Regions from separate parts of the Rossellomorea sp. LJF3 genome, predicted to be linked through region 2. Evidence: riboswitches for the same ligand, from Rfam matches in the RefSeq annotation. Region 2 holds a riboswitch; the other holds the start of a gene.
What was found. A riboswitch is a leader RNA that binds a small molecule or an ion and turns the genes downstream of it on or off. The one in region 2 is predicted to bind cobalamin.
Positions count from the first base shown of each region.

Region 1: it holds a riboswitch for cobalamin, as region 2 does, so the genes downstream of both, V8G47_RS01825 (ABC transporter substrate-binding protein) here and V8G47_RS10285 (ribonucleoside-diphosphate reductase subunit alpha) in region 2, are expected to answer to the same signal.

Region 1 covers NZ_JBANLY010000001.1:345,978-354,107, forward strand. Annotated here, with positions in the region: gene V8G47_RS01810 (cob(I)yrinic acid a,c-diamide adenosyltransferase) at 1-328, opposite strand, end outside; gene V8G47_RS01815 (adenosylcobinamide amidohydrolase) at 400-1,851, opposite strand; gene V8G47_RS01820 (FecCD family ABC transporter permease) at 1,848-2,906, opposite strand; gene V8G47_RS01825 (ABC transporter substrate-binding protein) at 2,869-3,834, opposite strand; cobalamin riboswitch at 3,971-4,169, opposite strand; gene msrA (peptide-methionine (S)-S-oxide reductase MsrA) at 4,379-4,909, shown strand; gene V8G47_RS01835 (C45 family peptidase) at 5,054-6,115, opposite strand; gene V8G47_RS01840 (MFS transporter) at 6,338-7,558, shown strand; gene V8G47_RS01845 (CvfB family protein) at 7,612-8,130, opposite strand, start outside.
Region 2 covers NZ_JBANLY010000008.1:138,371-146,500, reverse strand. Annotated here, with positions in the region: gene gndA (NADP-dependent phosphogluconate dehydrogenase) at 1-725, shown strand, start outside; gene V8G47_RS10295 (hypothetical protein) at 771-932, opposite strand; gene V8G47_RS10290 (SurA N-terminal domain-containing protein) at 1,054-1,824, opposite strand; cobalamin riboswitch at 2,903-3,082, shown strand; gene V8G47_RS10285 (ribonucleoside-diphosphate reductase subunit alpha) at 3,220-5,463, shown strand; gene V8G47_RS10280 (ribonucleotide-diphosphate reductase subunit beta) at 5,480-6,517, shown strand; gene V8G47_RS10275 (aldehyde dehydrogenase family protein) at 6,560-8,026, opposite strand; gene V8G47_RS10270 (SDR family oxidoreductase) at 8,050-8,130, opposite strand, start outside.

The sequences.
Region 1 (8,130 bases), on a different contig from region 2:
TGAATTTTTCAAGAGGTGGAGCTTCTTTGATCAAACCGTCTATCTTTTCTTCCAACGCATGTACGGAATCAATTTGAAGCTTGTTTCTTCTCTTTTTTGATACATTTGATAAATCTCCACCGCAGTCAAAGAGTTCATGCTGAATAGTAACTAAATCCTTCACTATATCGTCGAAATGCTCATGATCCAATTCAGAAATAGCCTGACCAACGAAGCAATTTACTTCATCCAGTGTCCCGTATGCTTCGACCCGGATATGATCCTTATCGACCCTTCCCCCGATTAAACTAGTCTGACCCTTGTCCCCGGTTCTTGTATAAAGTTGCATCAAATCATCTCTCCCCTACTGTTTATTATGCAGTCATGCTTTTTGCACACTTTCTAATGACCTTCCCCGTTTTAACCCATATAACGTTGGATGGCTTTTTTTGTTACTTCATAGACTCCTCTCCCGATCAACTTACCTATTGGAGTGATCGGTCCTGCAAATGGTTCAAGCTCCCCCTTTTGACTGGAAGCTATCAGAATGCTGTCAGTAGGTGTTCCGGTTGCTATATTTCCATTCCTTTTGTCCCTTACTTCCATGTCATTCAGTGCCTTCACCTTTGCCTCCGTGGAAGTGACGAGGGCTTCGATATATGCCTCATCAGATAAATTTCCATTTATGAAAACCCAGGTATTGATCGTACCGGGTTTTGAATCAATATCATATTGAAAGCTAGTTGATACATCCATGGCGTTTCCAACACCGGCGGTCACGACGACGAAAACCGATCTTCCCTTCATCTCAAAACGCTCGCATATCATATTAGACAAATCCAGAGCCGTCATCATACCGACAGATAAAGACGGATCCAGTTCTTTCGTCATGAGATACTCCTTCATATCTTGTTTGTAATCCCGACAGTCATAATCAACGGGTACCCGACGGTTCATAAAGTGAGAGTACCAACCAATTCCTGCTCCAATAATACCCGAAGACATACATTTCAATGGAAATGGTGCAGAATAAAGGATGCATTCTTCAGTCAATGTCATATACCTTTCATCTAAAACCAGGTTTTCACTGAGGGATCCTTCGGGGACGATCACCATCTGAGGTTTGGCCACCAATGGATGAGCTTGTTTCTGAACCTTTGTTTGATATACTTCTTCGATATGTTCTTCTTTCAACACCTCTTCCGGGTGATGGAGAAGTTTTGTTGTGCCCTGGTCCAGTAGGAGTAGACGGTCACAGTATAGGCTCGCTAAATTCAAATCGTGAAAAATGGCCACGACCGTTAATGTCCCCTGATCTGTTTGACTTTTAATCAAATCCAATAGTGACTTCTGGTAGGAAAGATCAAGGTGATTAGTGGGCTCATCCAGAAGCAGGATGTGAGGTTCCTGGGCTAGAGCCTGTGCCAGGAACACCCGTTGTCGCTCACCACCTGACAATTCATGAAGGTACCGGTTCTGAAACGCAGAAATTCCCGTCTGCTCCATCACTTTGTCCACCACCTCATTATCCCGGTCGGTCGTACCCTTAAAGAAACCTTTCTGGTGAGCATATCTTCCAAGCATCACCGTTTCCCTCACTTGATATGAAAATGCTTCAGTCGATATCTGGGGTAAAACCGCGACATGCGTAGCCAATTCTCTCGAAGAAAACTGATTAAGTGGCTTTCCCTTCAACGTAATGACTCCATCCATTAAAGGAAGGAGACCCGTCATCGCTTTCAGTAACGTCGTCTTACCACTTCCATTTGGACCAAGTATTCCAAAGAACTCTCCCTTGTCAATATGAAAATTCATGTCTTCCACGATCTTTTCATCGCCGTATCCTACTGACACCCCGTTTACATCGATCATGTTGAAAGACCCCTTTTCTTTAAAAGAATATAAGCAAACATCGGTGCGCCGATCAAGGCGGTGATCACTCCAATCGGAAGTTCGGTCGGAGCGATGATCGTTCTGGAAAGCAGGTCGGCGAGAACGAGGAACCCACCACCTACAAGGATTGATAGGGGAAGTAGATGTTTGTGATCATGTCCGATCATTCTTCGCAGAAAATGAGGAACCACAAGACCGACAAATCCGATCGTGCCGGACACTGCCACTGCTGCCCCCGTCAGGATGCTTCCGGCAATCAAAATGATCAGCTTCCTTTTTTGAACCGAGATACCGATATGACTGGCCTGTTCCTCCCCGAAGCTCATCCCGTTCAATTCCTTGCTGTTTAGTATGAGCAACACCACCCCAATAAGGAAGAAAGGCAATATGATCGCAATGTAATCCCACCCTCTCATGGATACACTTCCAAGAAGCCAGCCGATGATTTGCCTCAGTTCCTCACCTGTGAGTGAGATCATCAATGAAATCACCGAGCCCAGAAATGAGCTGAAGATGATGCCTGTCAGTATAATGGTTTCGACCTTCATCGTCCTTTCAACCTTTTGTGAGAACCATAAAACGAGAAATACGGTGATGTTCGAACAAACAATACTGAAAAAGGGAAGCGTAAATTTCCCGATGAAAGGGATGCTCCAATGGAAAAACAATGTGATGACCGCCCCAACCGATGCTCCTGATGATACTCCCAATGTATAAGGATCAGCCAGGGGATTGCGTAAAAGCCCTTGAAAAGAAGCCCCTGCAATGGCTAAGGAACTGCCGACCAATAAAGCCAACAATACTCTAGGAAGTCGGATCGTATAGACAATGTTCACAAACATGGGATTAACCGTATCAGGCATTTGAATACCGAACCACTTGTAACCGACGATGTATAAGATATCCATCGGTGGAATCGATATCGTACCGATCGAAACACCTGCAAGCACTGATGTGAGTATAAATAGCCCTGCCAATACGTAAGTAGTCCCTATTTTATTCTGCAAATACCTCTGGATAGATCGACTTTGCAATTTCCTCTACTCCTTCAACCAATCTTGGACCTGTTCGTGTGACTAAATCAGAATGGACATCGTGAACATCTCCATTCTTAACTGCCGTCACATCTTCCCATCCTTTTCTTCCCAATATCTGTTCTTTCGAATCTTCACTGTAATAACCGTATGTAGTGATGATTACATCAGGGTTAGACGAAATGACCGCTTCCTGGTTCACCTGTACCCAGCCTTCCTGCTCGCTCATGACGTTTTCAGCATTGACCATTGAAAGCATTTGATCGATGAACGTATTCTTCCCAGTTGAATATATGTCAGGTGAAGGCGAGACTTCCACATAAACCCTTTTCCTTTCAGTTACTTCACTTGCTTTTTCCTGAATGGAATTTAAATCCGATTTCATTTCAGAAACAACGGTATCCGCCTGATCTTTCTTACCGACAAGTGTACCAATATCCTGAATTGTGTCATATACCTCTTCAAAGCTTTTAGCGTCGTGAACAATGAATACGTTCACCCCTGCATCTTTCAGTTGATTCAACCCTTCTTCTGCTGACTTTGCTGTGGATTCATGGGCCAGGACCAGGTCCGGCTCTAAGCTGACAATTTTCTCTACGTTAAACTCCACTCCACCGATCTTTTCTTTATCGGCAGCTTCTTTCGGGAAGTTATCAAAGTCTGAGACCCCGACGATTTCCTGATTGAGCCCAAGCTCGAATAAAATCTCCGTATTACTGGGAATTAACGAAACGATATGTTTAGGCTGTTCATCCAAGGTGACTTTATTATCGAGCGCGTCGTTCAATGATAAAGGATACCCTGATTCCTCCTGATTAACTTCTGCAGTTTCTTTTTTCTTCATTTGATCCCCGTCATTTGTTCCGCATGCTGTCAGGAATCCGATGGCTACTAGCAATGCAAGTAAGGCTTTTACTGTGTGTTTCATTTCTTATTCCTCCTCTTGATTAACATTTTGGCAGACAAAAAAACATCTCCAGTGGACTAGAGATGTTGTGTAAGATGCATATATAGGTTAATATTCCGTGAACCATGCATATTACACCTTTCTATCCGCGTAGAATTGGTGCGCTTAAAATCAGGCAGGTCTCCTGGCTCATGGTCATAGTTTGCTGATACCTTCCCGTACTTGTTTGCACAGTGGTAAAATTTCAGCTCACTACCATTTACAGTGGCGGGACCGCGTTGGATTTACACCAACTTCCCTATTAAGAAGCTAAGAAGAATGACATCTTGGGCTTCACCTGATCTCGTAACGTATGAAATTGTTCCGTTCAAAAGAATTATACACAAGTTCCATTGGTTAGGAAATGAATTTGTTGAAAATTGTAGAAAAAAGGTTTATCGTAATATCGCCACATCTGATGCAGACAAGCAATTTGATTGTTCCTTTTAAGCTTTCGTGATAGAATCTGTTCAAGCTATCGCTTTACTGCTTTAGAGAAGTACATATGGTACAGGAGGTTTGCTAAATGAATGATAGAGAAGTCGCTACCTTTGCAGGCGGGTGTTTTTGGTGCATGGTAAAACCGTTCGATGAGCTCCCAGGGATTATTGAGGTCGTATCGGGATATTCTGGCGGTCATCTTGAAAATCCCTCGTATGAGGATATTAAAGCCGGTGGCAGCGGGCATTATGAAGTGGTTCAGATCACATTTGATCCCGCTCTGTTTCCTTATGAAAGACTATTGGAGTTATACTGGCCCCAGATTGATCCGACTGATGAAGGTGGTCAATTCCACGATCGCGGTGAACAGTATCGAACAGCTATCTTCTATCACAATGAACACCAGAAACAATTGGCTGCGAAGTCAAAAAACACGATAGAAGAAAGCGGGCGATTCAAGAAGCCGATCGTCACCAAAATCCTTCCTGCCTCAACCTTTTATCCGGCAGAAGAGTATCATCAAAAGTTCTACAAAACGAATCCGGAAGAATACAAACAAGATCGAGCAAAGTCTGGGCGCGATGAATTTATAGATGGACATTGGAAAAACCAATAGCAGAATGAAAAAAACTCCTTTCGCCAATGGCTAGAAAGGAGTTTTACATATATTTTTATGAATATGCGCATTTTAATAATAAGAACCGAGGAAGTCCTCCACAATGATAAGCCGTTAATCCCTTGATTTGCTCGGTTCCCTCCCTTATCCCTTCACTTCTTCCATAAATAAGAACGGTTCATTTGTATCGAACTTCCCTGAAATTTTCCGGATGGGAATATCTCTTCCCCTGATCCATTCCTGAAAGTCCACCACCACACCATCTGAATTTTCCCCGAATCCGATTAAGCATCGCAGTGATTCACATTGAAAGACACATGTATGAATCGTCCCTGCCCAAGCATCATACGCTTTCTTGAAAATCGGGCTGTCTCCCCGGTTAAACAGTTTGAATGCCCCCTTCATGGTTAATGTCTTTTCCTTTACTGAATGTAATATTTCCAGCCTCTTTTGAGAGTCCTTTAAATAATGTCGATTATCCTTTTTCATATGATTCATCTGAAAATGATTGGTACAACTTAAGGTTGAATGGTGATACACCCCTATCCCCCTCGGCGAAGCTTCTACCACAGCAGCTTTGCCACTTTGGTCGTATAAAGAATAGTTGAAACTGTGTCGGTGAGGCAGCCTGCGCAACACTTCGATGGCCTCGTCTGTATTCTTACATGTGTCCAGGAGGATGCGGGCGATTGTGGTACAGATGAATCCTTCTCCCGGCTTTATTCGATTCACAAAATGAAAACCAACAGCCAATCCTTTTTCGTTCAACCCGTCAATCCGTCCGATTCCCCTTCCTGAAAATCCGATAGATGCATATCCACCCGCCGGCCTGACGAGTAGAAGCCTGCCTTCATATGTTTTCGGGTGATAATCATAGTTCCTCACGTAAATACCGTCCTTGGCCAAAGACGAACAACCGGACTCCTTCCATTCCTGTTGAAATCCCGAATATTCATGTATGGTATCCTCCAAAGACCACTGTAAACCAGAGGATAGTCCATTTAATTCATCCCATAATCCGGGTGCGAAATGCCGGAGTAGTCCCTCGACTTCATCCAGCTTTACATCGTAATCTCTCAATGACTTCTTTCGTCTCTTATAATGATGGGAATAGAGTGGCGACTGCCGAAGTTCCTTTCCGAATTGAACACCAATCTCATAATAGGTCCCCCTGGACTGCAATACGTCTACCATAACCTCTTTCATTGTCCCCCCCCCTTTCTGCGAATAAAGGATCCTGTCGAATAAATAACTTCTTCTTTTTCTCCCTCTTATGCTACACTTGATTCATAAAACACGAGGAGGAAATATCATGCAAAAAACATTCAAAACACTTTCACTATTTCAAGAAGGAGTGAACGTTCTGGATTAACGAAACGACGCTCCTTCTTCCGGTAAATATAAAACACAGGAAGCAGGAGACAAATTATGACGAAACAAACACTTGCAGCCCATAACATCCGGGTGCTATTTTGGATTTCTTTTTTTGGTACCATCAGTTTTCTTCAACCCGTATTAACGTTATTCTATTTCGAAAGAGGCTTAACCTCTTCTGATATTTTAATTGTGCTCATGTTCTGGAGCGGTGCCGTATTACTCGGGGAGGTACCTACTGGAATATTTGCAGATCGGTTTGGTGCAAAATATTCATTTCTATTCGGTGCTTTCCTGAAGTTCCTTAGTATTACACTGCTTTTATTCGCCTATGAACCTTGGATGTTCTTCTTATACAGCTTCATCAATGGATTCAGTGTAACCTTTTTTTCAGGGGCCGATGAAGCGTTGATCTATGATTCACTCAAAGAATCAAATGAAGAAAATCGCATGGATCATGCCATGGGAAAAATCCAATCAGCCTCGTTTATCAGTATGCTGATTGCCGTCCTTTTCGGTTCCTATTTGGCGAGGGATCTGGCGGACAGTCAATTCACTCTGCTTATCTTACTGGGTTTAGTCTTTCACTTAATAGAACTATTTTTAATCCTTTCAGTCAAGCAGCCGTCTGTTGATTCATTCCAGAAAGAAAATCCTTTTTCCCAAATAAAGAGTGGTATCCGTGTAATACGCCAGGCACCCCAGTTATTGTTGATGTTTTTAAACGTAACATTGGTCTTCATTCCGGCTGGTGCCGTTTACCAATACTTTGATCAACCGCTTTTACAGGATGCAGGCGTTCCTGTCTACTTGATCGGAGTCTTTTATGCCATTTCTGCCATCCTTGGCTATATTGCATCGAATTCAATCGGCTGGATGACAGCTCGCTATTCCAGGGTGATGCTCATGAATGTTTCAGGTTTATCAGCGACAGCGGGGTTACTCATGTCCGGCTTGTTCGGGTCTTCTTTATGGATTGTATTAGGTTCATTTTTCTTATTAAGGCTTGTCCGGGCAATCCGTTATCCCATTTATTCACAATTAAGCAATGACTTAATTCCGTCCGGGGTCAGGGCGACGACCATTTCCTTGCTTTCCATTGTGGATTCGGGCTTGGACCTTGTTGTGTTCGGAGTGCTCTCTACGATTGCTTTGAATGGCTATTCATACGTACTCATGGGGTGTGCCTTTATCGCACTGGTTGGAACCCTTTTACCGATCAGACCTGTCAACACGAAGGAAAGTCACAAAATCAAACAAAGCGCTTCCCTTTAAATGTGAAAGAGTGCTGACAATCTGTCAGCACTCTTTCTACTTGTCGAAATCTATTATTTCTTAAGATACGTCCATCCCTCTTCTTGATACACTTTATCTTCTTTCATCAATTTTCCCAGCGCCCTTTTGAAAGCTGCTTTACTCATATTGAAACGATCTTTGATTTCCTCGGGCTGACTCTTATCCCAAAAAGGTATCGCACCGTTCCGAACTGCCAGATACTCCAGGATGACTTCAGCATCATCCTGCATTTTATCCTGCTTCAAAGGTAAGAACGAAACATTCAGGTTTCCATCATCCTTCACGTCGATGACTCTGCCTTCAACCAGTTCCCCTAGCCTTGGCTCCGCTTTACGCTCATTCATATGAACGAAGCAGCGATATCCTTGTTCAGATAAGAAGAAGGTCCCTACCCTCAGAAGTCGATACACCCTTCCCTGTACTTTAGCATTCATCATTTCAGCGGATGCTCTTCTTGACACCTGTTCAATGATATTTTCAGTGGCCAATCTTCCGTATAAACGGTCTTGCTTATCAGTATTCAAGGTAAGGAACAGCTGATCGCCTGGATT
Region 2 (8,130 bases):
TGATTGAAATTACTGCCGATATCTTCACGAAGATGGATGAAGATACAGGCAAGCCCCTTGTGGATGTTATTTTGGATACTGCCGGTCAAAAAGGGACAGGAAAATGGACGAGCATCAGTTCCCTTGAATTAGGAGTGCCATTATCCATCATCACTGAATCTGTTTTTGCCCGTTTCATTTCAGCCATGAAGGAAGAACGGGTGAAGGCGAGCAAGATCCTGAGAGGACCAAAAATTAAAGAGTTTACAGGTAATAAACAGGAGTTCATCGAAATGATCCGCAAGGCGTTGTACTTGAGCAAGATTTGTTCTTATGCACAAGGGTTCGCACAGCTTCAATCGGCGTCGGATGAGTACGGTTGGGATCTTAAACCTGGTGAAATTTCCATGATCTTCAGAGGAGGCTGCATCATTCGTGCCGGCTTCCTTGGAGAAATCAAGAATGCATATGATCGCGATCCCGGCTTAACGAATCTGCTCCTTGATCCGTATTTTAAAGAGATTGTTGAAAATTATCAGGATGAAGCAAGGGAAGTTGTGGCAACAGCCATCAAGCTTGGCGTTCCTGTACCGGGTCTCGCCAGTGCGTTAGCTTATTATGACAGCTATCGTTCCGAATCACTGCCTGCGAATCTGCTGCAAGCACAAAGGGACTATTTCGGAGCCCATACGTATCAGCGTATAGACAAAGAAGGCACTTTCCATACAGATTGGTTAGCTAAATAATATAGAACCGCCCTGTGGATCATCCACAGGGCGGTTTATTTATGTTTATTCGTCTTTGGTATCGTGCTTTTTCTTTTCGTCACGCTGGTCTTTTTTTAGTTCGTCTATAGGGATGGGATCGACATTTTGTTCACTTTCATGCTGATCAAGGATACTTTCCTGGTCCTGCTCTGCATTTTCCGGATTTTGATTTATTCTTTTGGTCATGATGTACATCCTCCTTTAATTGATCGGTTCCTATACCATACCCCCGGGACAGGGAGAAAAACCTCTTATGGAAGATAGAAAAAAAGAAAGCCGCCATACGAAGGCGGCTTTCTGACTTGTGTTAGATTTTCACGTCAATTTTAGCATTTTTCTTTAAATCTTCAACATGTTGAACAAGCTTTTCTTGCTTCTTCTGTTGTTCCAGCTGAGTCTTGATCTGTGGTTTTACATCTTCAAACTTGGGTGCATCCTTTGCTTGATCCTGCCCTTGTTGACTTGCATATTGATCATAAAACTTCTTCATTTCATCTTCTGTCACTTCGTCGACTTTGATTTCTTTTTCAACGTAGTTGGTGTACTTAATATTTTCAGCAATCTGAGTTTTCAACTCATCCATGGTAAATCCGGCTTTCTTCATGGCATCTTCAAATTGCTTGTCGTCTTTGTATTGCTTTTTCACTTCGTCGAGCTGCTTATTGATTTCATCATCCGTCGCTTTATAGCCTTTTTCCTCGGCCTGTTGCATAAGAAGTGTTTGACCGACTATGCTATCAATGGTTTGATCTTTGATTTTTTTGGCAGCATCTTTACTTGTCGGGTCCTGTCCCATTTGTTGATACTGCATCTGTGATTGAGTCAACACATTGTTGAAATCTTCACCTTTGATTTTTTCGTCGTTTACGATAGCGACGATCTTATCTTTTTCTACCTTTTGCTCATCCATTTTCTTTTGCATTTCTTCCATCTTTTTCGCTTGCTCTTCTTGAGCCTTTTTGTCAGAAGCCTCTGTTTTTGGTTTATCGTCAGCTTTTTGGCTCTCCTCATTCGAACCGCAAGCAGCTAGTCCAATTGTTAATAATCCTACTAGTAAAGTCGTTAATAGTTTCTTCATAATAGACTCCTTTCAGAACTAAGGTGTGATTTCAAAAAAAAATCACTTAATGGGCATTGTAAATGAAAAACCTGCAAAAAGAAAGTATTTAGGTCAAAAAGTATTGATTGTAATCTGGATGAAACACATGTGAGAGGCTGTTTCTCTTTCAATATACTGAAATATAAAGGGAGTATAATTTCTATTTAGATGATAAAGCAGGAGGAATATTACATACATACTTTCAAAAAAAAGAGGTTGTTTAAATCGAGTCTTTCTCCATTTAAACAACCTATCAAAAATATTGGGGACCAAAGAATACTGTCAAACAACCTTCTATTTGGATTATAGAGATGGAATCCATTTACCTCAACCCACATAAATGTAAATGTAGACGGACCACTGTCCGTTTGGAGGCACTATTCCATCATCTTCTTTCCTTTTCAGGGAAAATAATAATTATAAGCATATTTCAGACTAATTTTAGATAAGTTTTCGAAATTTGTAATAGCGAGTACTGGTTGATTTCCGCTGCAGGTGCTCGCTTTCCGCGGGGCGTGAGTTGAGCCTCCTCGGGCATTGCCCTGCGGGGTCTCAACTTTCCCGCTATTCCCGTCGGAGTCGAGCACCTTCCGCTCCAATCAACTACATTAAGATGATCTTTTAACCTATTGTAATAATTGTATACCACTTCAAATCCATTCAAATGCGGAAACCATCGAATAAAAAGAGAAAAATATGCTATTTATTCTACGTAGGGTTTCGAAAATCTTTGAGCTCTGTCTCCAATAGCTTAAATAGAGGGTGAGGGGAACAGCGTAGACTCCTACGGAAAAACGGGCGTGTCGAGACCCCGGAAGCGAACTGTGCTGAGGAGGCTCGACCGAACGTCCGTGGAAAGCGAAGCAGTTCCCCTCACCCTAAAGCTCATCCTCGTTGACAGAGCTACAGAACTTAGTAATTGAATAATATACACCAATCTCTGCGGAGAGAGCAAAAATAAAAATGAATAGATTACTTGTAAATCTATTTTGAATCATATATGATAGTTAAGGACACAACATTTGGTGTCTGTTTTTATTTTAATAACTATATATTGATTATAACCTGTAAATAAGGTGTCTGATGAGACTTAAAAGGGAATCCGGTGAGAATCCGGAGCTGTCCCCGCAACTGTATGTGCTGACGAAATAAGGAACTGCCACTGTCGTATCGATGGGAAGGCCTTAGAGTAGAGTGAAGCGCGAGTCAGGAGACCTGCCTTATTTAACACGTGTTATCTTCTTCGGGAATTGGGAGGATAAAGCGAGGATTACAATAGGCGTTAGGTCTGTTTATATCTCCGTATTTTTAAAGCCCGTCCTTCTTGAAGGATGGGCTTTTTTTGACTCCTTCCCACTTTAAGAAACGGGAGGAATGAACATGACGTTCACAATGGAAAAGCAAAATGAAGTGGAAGGGATTCTCCACAGCCTTAGCAGACAGTATTCCAACCTGGATTTCACAGAATTCGATAAGAAAATCACCATGTATGCAAATCAGCAGGAAGAATGGACCAAAGAACAGCTTCATCATTTCATGATCCTGACAGCGATCGAACGTATCACCGCACTCGAACCGGATTGGACCTATGTGGCAGCATCCTTGTACATCAAGGATTTATATGAGGGTATTTCCTTTTCGAGGGGGAAATCAAAAGATAATCTATCCGGCTCATTTTATCAAATGGTCAAAGACTTAACTGAAGCCCAACTTTATTCCCCGGCACTACTGGATTCATATAGCAAGGAAGAAGTGGATTACTTAGGTTCCATTCTTGATTTCAATAGGGATCAACTCTTTACTTACATAGGGATCGTTACGCTGGCCGAGAGGTATTTGACAAAGTCCCATAATGGAAAAGTGCTGGAGCTTCCTCAGGAGCGATTTATGGTCATCAGTATGACGTTATGCATGAATGAGGAAAAGGAAAAAAGAATGTCATTGATCGAAGAAGCATATTGGGCCCTGTCCAATCTGTATATGACCGTGGCAACCCCTACTTTTGCAAATGCAGGAAAAAGCCATGGCCAGCTATCCAGCTGTTTCATTGATACTGTGGAAGATGACTTAAGAAGTATTTATGACAGTAATACGGACGTTTCCACTCTTAGCAAGAACGGAGGGGGCCTTGGAATTTATTTAGGGAAGGTCCGCAGCAGGGGGAGTGATATAAAGGGCTTTAAGGGAGTGAGCTCCGGGGTCATACCGTGGATGAAACAACTAAATAATACGGCGGTTTCCGTCGATCAACTGGGGCAGCGTCAAGGTGCGATCGCCGTATATTTGGATGTATGGCATAAAGATATCTTCCCATTTCTGGATACCCGGTTGAACAATGGGGACGAAAGGCAGAGGACCCATGATCTTTTCACGGGAGTCTCCTTACCGGATCTGTTTATGGAACAGGTGGAAAAGAGGGAAGACTGGTATTTATTCGACCCTCATGAAGTGAAAGGAGTCATGGGCTACTCCCTCGAAGACTTCTATGACGAAACATACGGTGCTGGTAGTTTTCGTGAGAAGTATTGGGAATGTGTCGCTCACCCCACCCTTTCACGGGAAGTGGTCCCTGCCATTGAAATCTTTAAGCGCATCATGATATCTCAGCTCGAAACGGGGACTCCGTATATGTTTTACCGGGATACTGTTAACCGTATGAATGCCAATCCCCATAAAGGGATGATCTATTGCAGTAACCTATGTACCGAAATCGCTCAGAACATGAGTGCGACTGTGATGGAAGAAGAGGTGATCCAAGATGGGATGATCGTCACATATAAGTCACCGGGAGATTATGTCGTATGCAATCTTGCGTCCATTTCTTTAGCCAAGACCATCCTGGATGATGAGCTTGAGAGAGTGGTGAAGATAGGCGTAAGACTGCTGGATAATGTGATTGACTTAAACGACCTTCCCGTCCTGCAGGCCCAGATTACCAATCAGCGATACAGGGGGATCGGATTAGGGACATTCGGATGGCATCATCTCCTTGCCTTGAAGGGATTGAAGTGGGAAAGCAGTCAGGCGGTCGACTATTGTGATTCCCTTTATGAAGAGATTGCTTATTATACGATAAAAGCAAGCCATGAACTGGCAAAGGAAAAAGGAAGCTATCCTTATTTCGACGACTCGGACTGGTCGACGGGAGATTATTTTCTGAAACGGGACTATTCAAGTGAAAGATGGATGGAATTGAAGGATGGGATTAAAGACAAAGGGATCCGTAATGGATATTTAATGGCGGTAGCCCCCAATTCCTCAACCTCGATCATTGCGGGGTCCTCTGCGAGCATCGATCCGATATTCAGGCTCCAGTATTCAGAAGAAAAGAAAGATTACAAGATTCCAGTGACCGCTCCCGATCTGTCTCCGGAAACAACCTGGTATTACAAGACCGCTTATCAAGTGGATCAACATTGGAGTGTGGAACAGAACGTAAAGAGGCAGAGGCATATCGATCAGGGGATTTCATTTAATCTGTATGTGCGTAATGACATCAAGGCTAAAGATTTACTGGATCTTCACCTGGACGCATGGAAGTCCGGATTGAAAACCACTTATTATGTAAGGTCTACGTCCGTATCCAATTTTGAAGAATGTGAAAGCTGTCACAGCTAGGGGAGGAAGAAGGAAAATGGAAGAATTGAAACAGAGGGTCCTGATTGATTCACTGGCCCCAAATAAATCAACGGGTATCGTAAACGGGAAAAGTTCCAATATATTAAACTGGGATGACGTGCGGTTTTCCTGGGCTTACCCAAAATATAAAAGAATGCTGGGGAATTTCTGGACTCCATTTGAAATCAATATGGCTAAAGATATCAAGCAGTTCCCTACTTTGCCGAAGAACGAGCAGGAATCCTTTTTGAAAATCATAGGTCTCCTGGCGCTGCTTGACAGCGTTCAAACCGACTATGCGGGAAAAGTGGCAGATTATCTGACGGATTCGAGCCTAAACGCCCTGATGATCATCCTGGCACAGCAAGAAGTCGTGCATAACCATTCCTACAGCTATGTGTTATCCAGCATCGTGTCGAAAAGAGAGCAAAATGAAGTGTTTGACTTTTGGAAGAACGATCCCATTCTATTAAAAAGGAATGAATTTATCACAAATGGCTATAAAGGATTTGTGGAATCACCGACTGTCCAGAATCTATTAAAGTCAATCATTTATGATGTCATCCTGGAAGGATTGTTCTTCTATTCAGGTTTTGCTTTTTTCTATCATTTAGCAAGAAACCAAAAGATGGTTGCAACGAGCACGATGATTAATTATATCAATCGTGACGAACAGCTCCATGTCGGATTGTTTGAAAAGATATTTAAAGAAGTTTTGAATGAAAATCCCTCTTATGAGACGGAAGAGCTGCGTACGTTCGGGGTGGAAACATTTAAACAAGCAGCGCTCCTCGAAATGGAATGGGGGAGGGAAATCATTGGATCCCATGTGGAAGGGCTTCTGATTAGTGATGTGGAGGATTATATTAAATTCATGGCCAATAAAAGAGCGAAGCAATTAGGTTTCGACGAACCATTCGAGGGATACAGGACAAATCCACTTAAATGGATCATAGCGTATCAGGAAGTCGACAGGGGGAAGACCGATTTCTTTGAACAAAAATCAAGACAATACACGAAAACATCGGATGCAAATGGATTTGATGAGCTGTAAAGAGACCATAATAAAAAGCGAGTCGGCATGACTCGCTTTTTGTTATCTCTTTTCAATAAAAGGACCATAATCCCTTCTTTTATGTTGAACGGCCACCCATTTCACCGTCGTGAATTCTTCGAGTGCCCATTCCCCGTTGAAGCGTCCGAGTCCTGAATCTTTTTCGCCGCCGAATGGCATATGAGGCTCGTCATTCACAGGTTCGTCATTGATATGAATCATTCCGGTTTCCACTTGATGAGCCACATTCGTCGCTCTCTCAATGGATGAAGAATGGACTGCTCCGCTTAAGCCATAAGGGTGTTCATTAGCTAGCCCAACAACTTCTTCTTCGGAATCGAATGGTATGATGGCTGCCACTGGTCCGAAAATTTCATTTTTTGCAATCGGCATTGAATTTGACACATGGGTCAGAACGGTCGGATATAATAAGTTCTTTTCTGCATTTCCTCCAAGGACCACTTCAGCCCCCATTTCCTTGCTGCTTTCAATATCTTCCAATATCCGGTCTGCTTGATTTTGATCGATCAATGGACCAATTTGTGTCTTTTTGTCCGAGGGATCTCCAACGTGTAATTCTTTTACCCTGGAAACGAAAGCATCCACAAATTTTTCATACATCCCTTTTTGAACCATGATCCGGTTGATGCTCATGCAAATTTGACCCTGGTGATAGAATTTACCGAAAAGGGCTGATTCAACAGCCTGATCGAGGTCCGCATCATCAAGTACGATAAAGACATTATTGCCACCGAGCTCCAAGGCCGTTTTCTTAAGATTTTTCCCTGCAAGTTCCCCGATGCGGCGTCCCACTTCCGTAGATCCTGTAAAGGAAATCAAGCGGGGGATGGGGTGGGTCACGATATCATCCCCGATTTCCGATCCTTTTCCTACTACAACATTAAGAAGTCCTTTGGGAAGTCCGGCTTCTTCAAATATACTTGCAAATAATAACCCGCCAGTCACAGGGGTATGTGTAGCTGGCTTAACCACAACCCCGTTTCCGGTAGCCAAAGCAGTCGCAATGGATCGGACAGCCAGATGGAAGGGGAAATTCCATGGGCTGATGATGCCGACAACTCCAAGTGGTGCCCTGTATACCCTGTTTTCCTTGCCGGGAACTTGGGAAGGCAGGATTTTCCCTTCCATCCTATACGGATACGTTGCAGCTTCCTTCATGCTGTTAATGGAGACGGTCACTTCCCCTGCAGCTTTCATATACGTACTTCCGGACTCCTTGATGAGCCATTCAATGATTAAATCCTTATTTTCTTCAACAACAGAGACCGCCTTTTCCATAATGGCTCTCTTTGTTTGAGGAAGCTCATTTGCCCAGGATTTTTGGGCTTCCTGTGCTGATTGATACGCTTTATCGAGATCTTCTTTACTGGCAGCTTTAATGGAGCCGATTTCAGAATGATCAAAAGGATTCTGATTCGGTATTGTCTTTTCACTGCTTCCATCAAGCCATTCACCATTGATGAAAAGTTTATCAAATTGTGTATTCATAAAATCCATTTCCTCCTTGTTGTTTACATATCCTGCATGGTAGGGCGTACAATGATTTCATTGACATCTACATGATCAGGCTGTTCCACGGCATAAGAAATCGC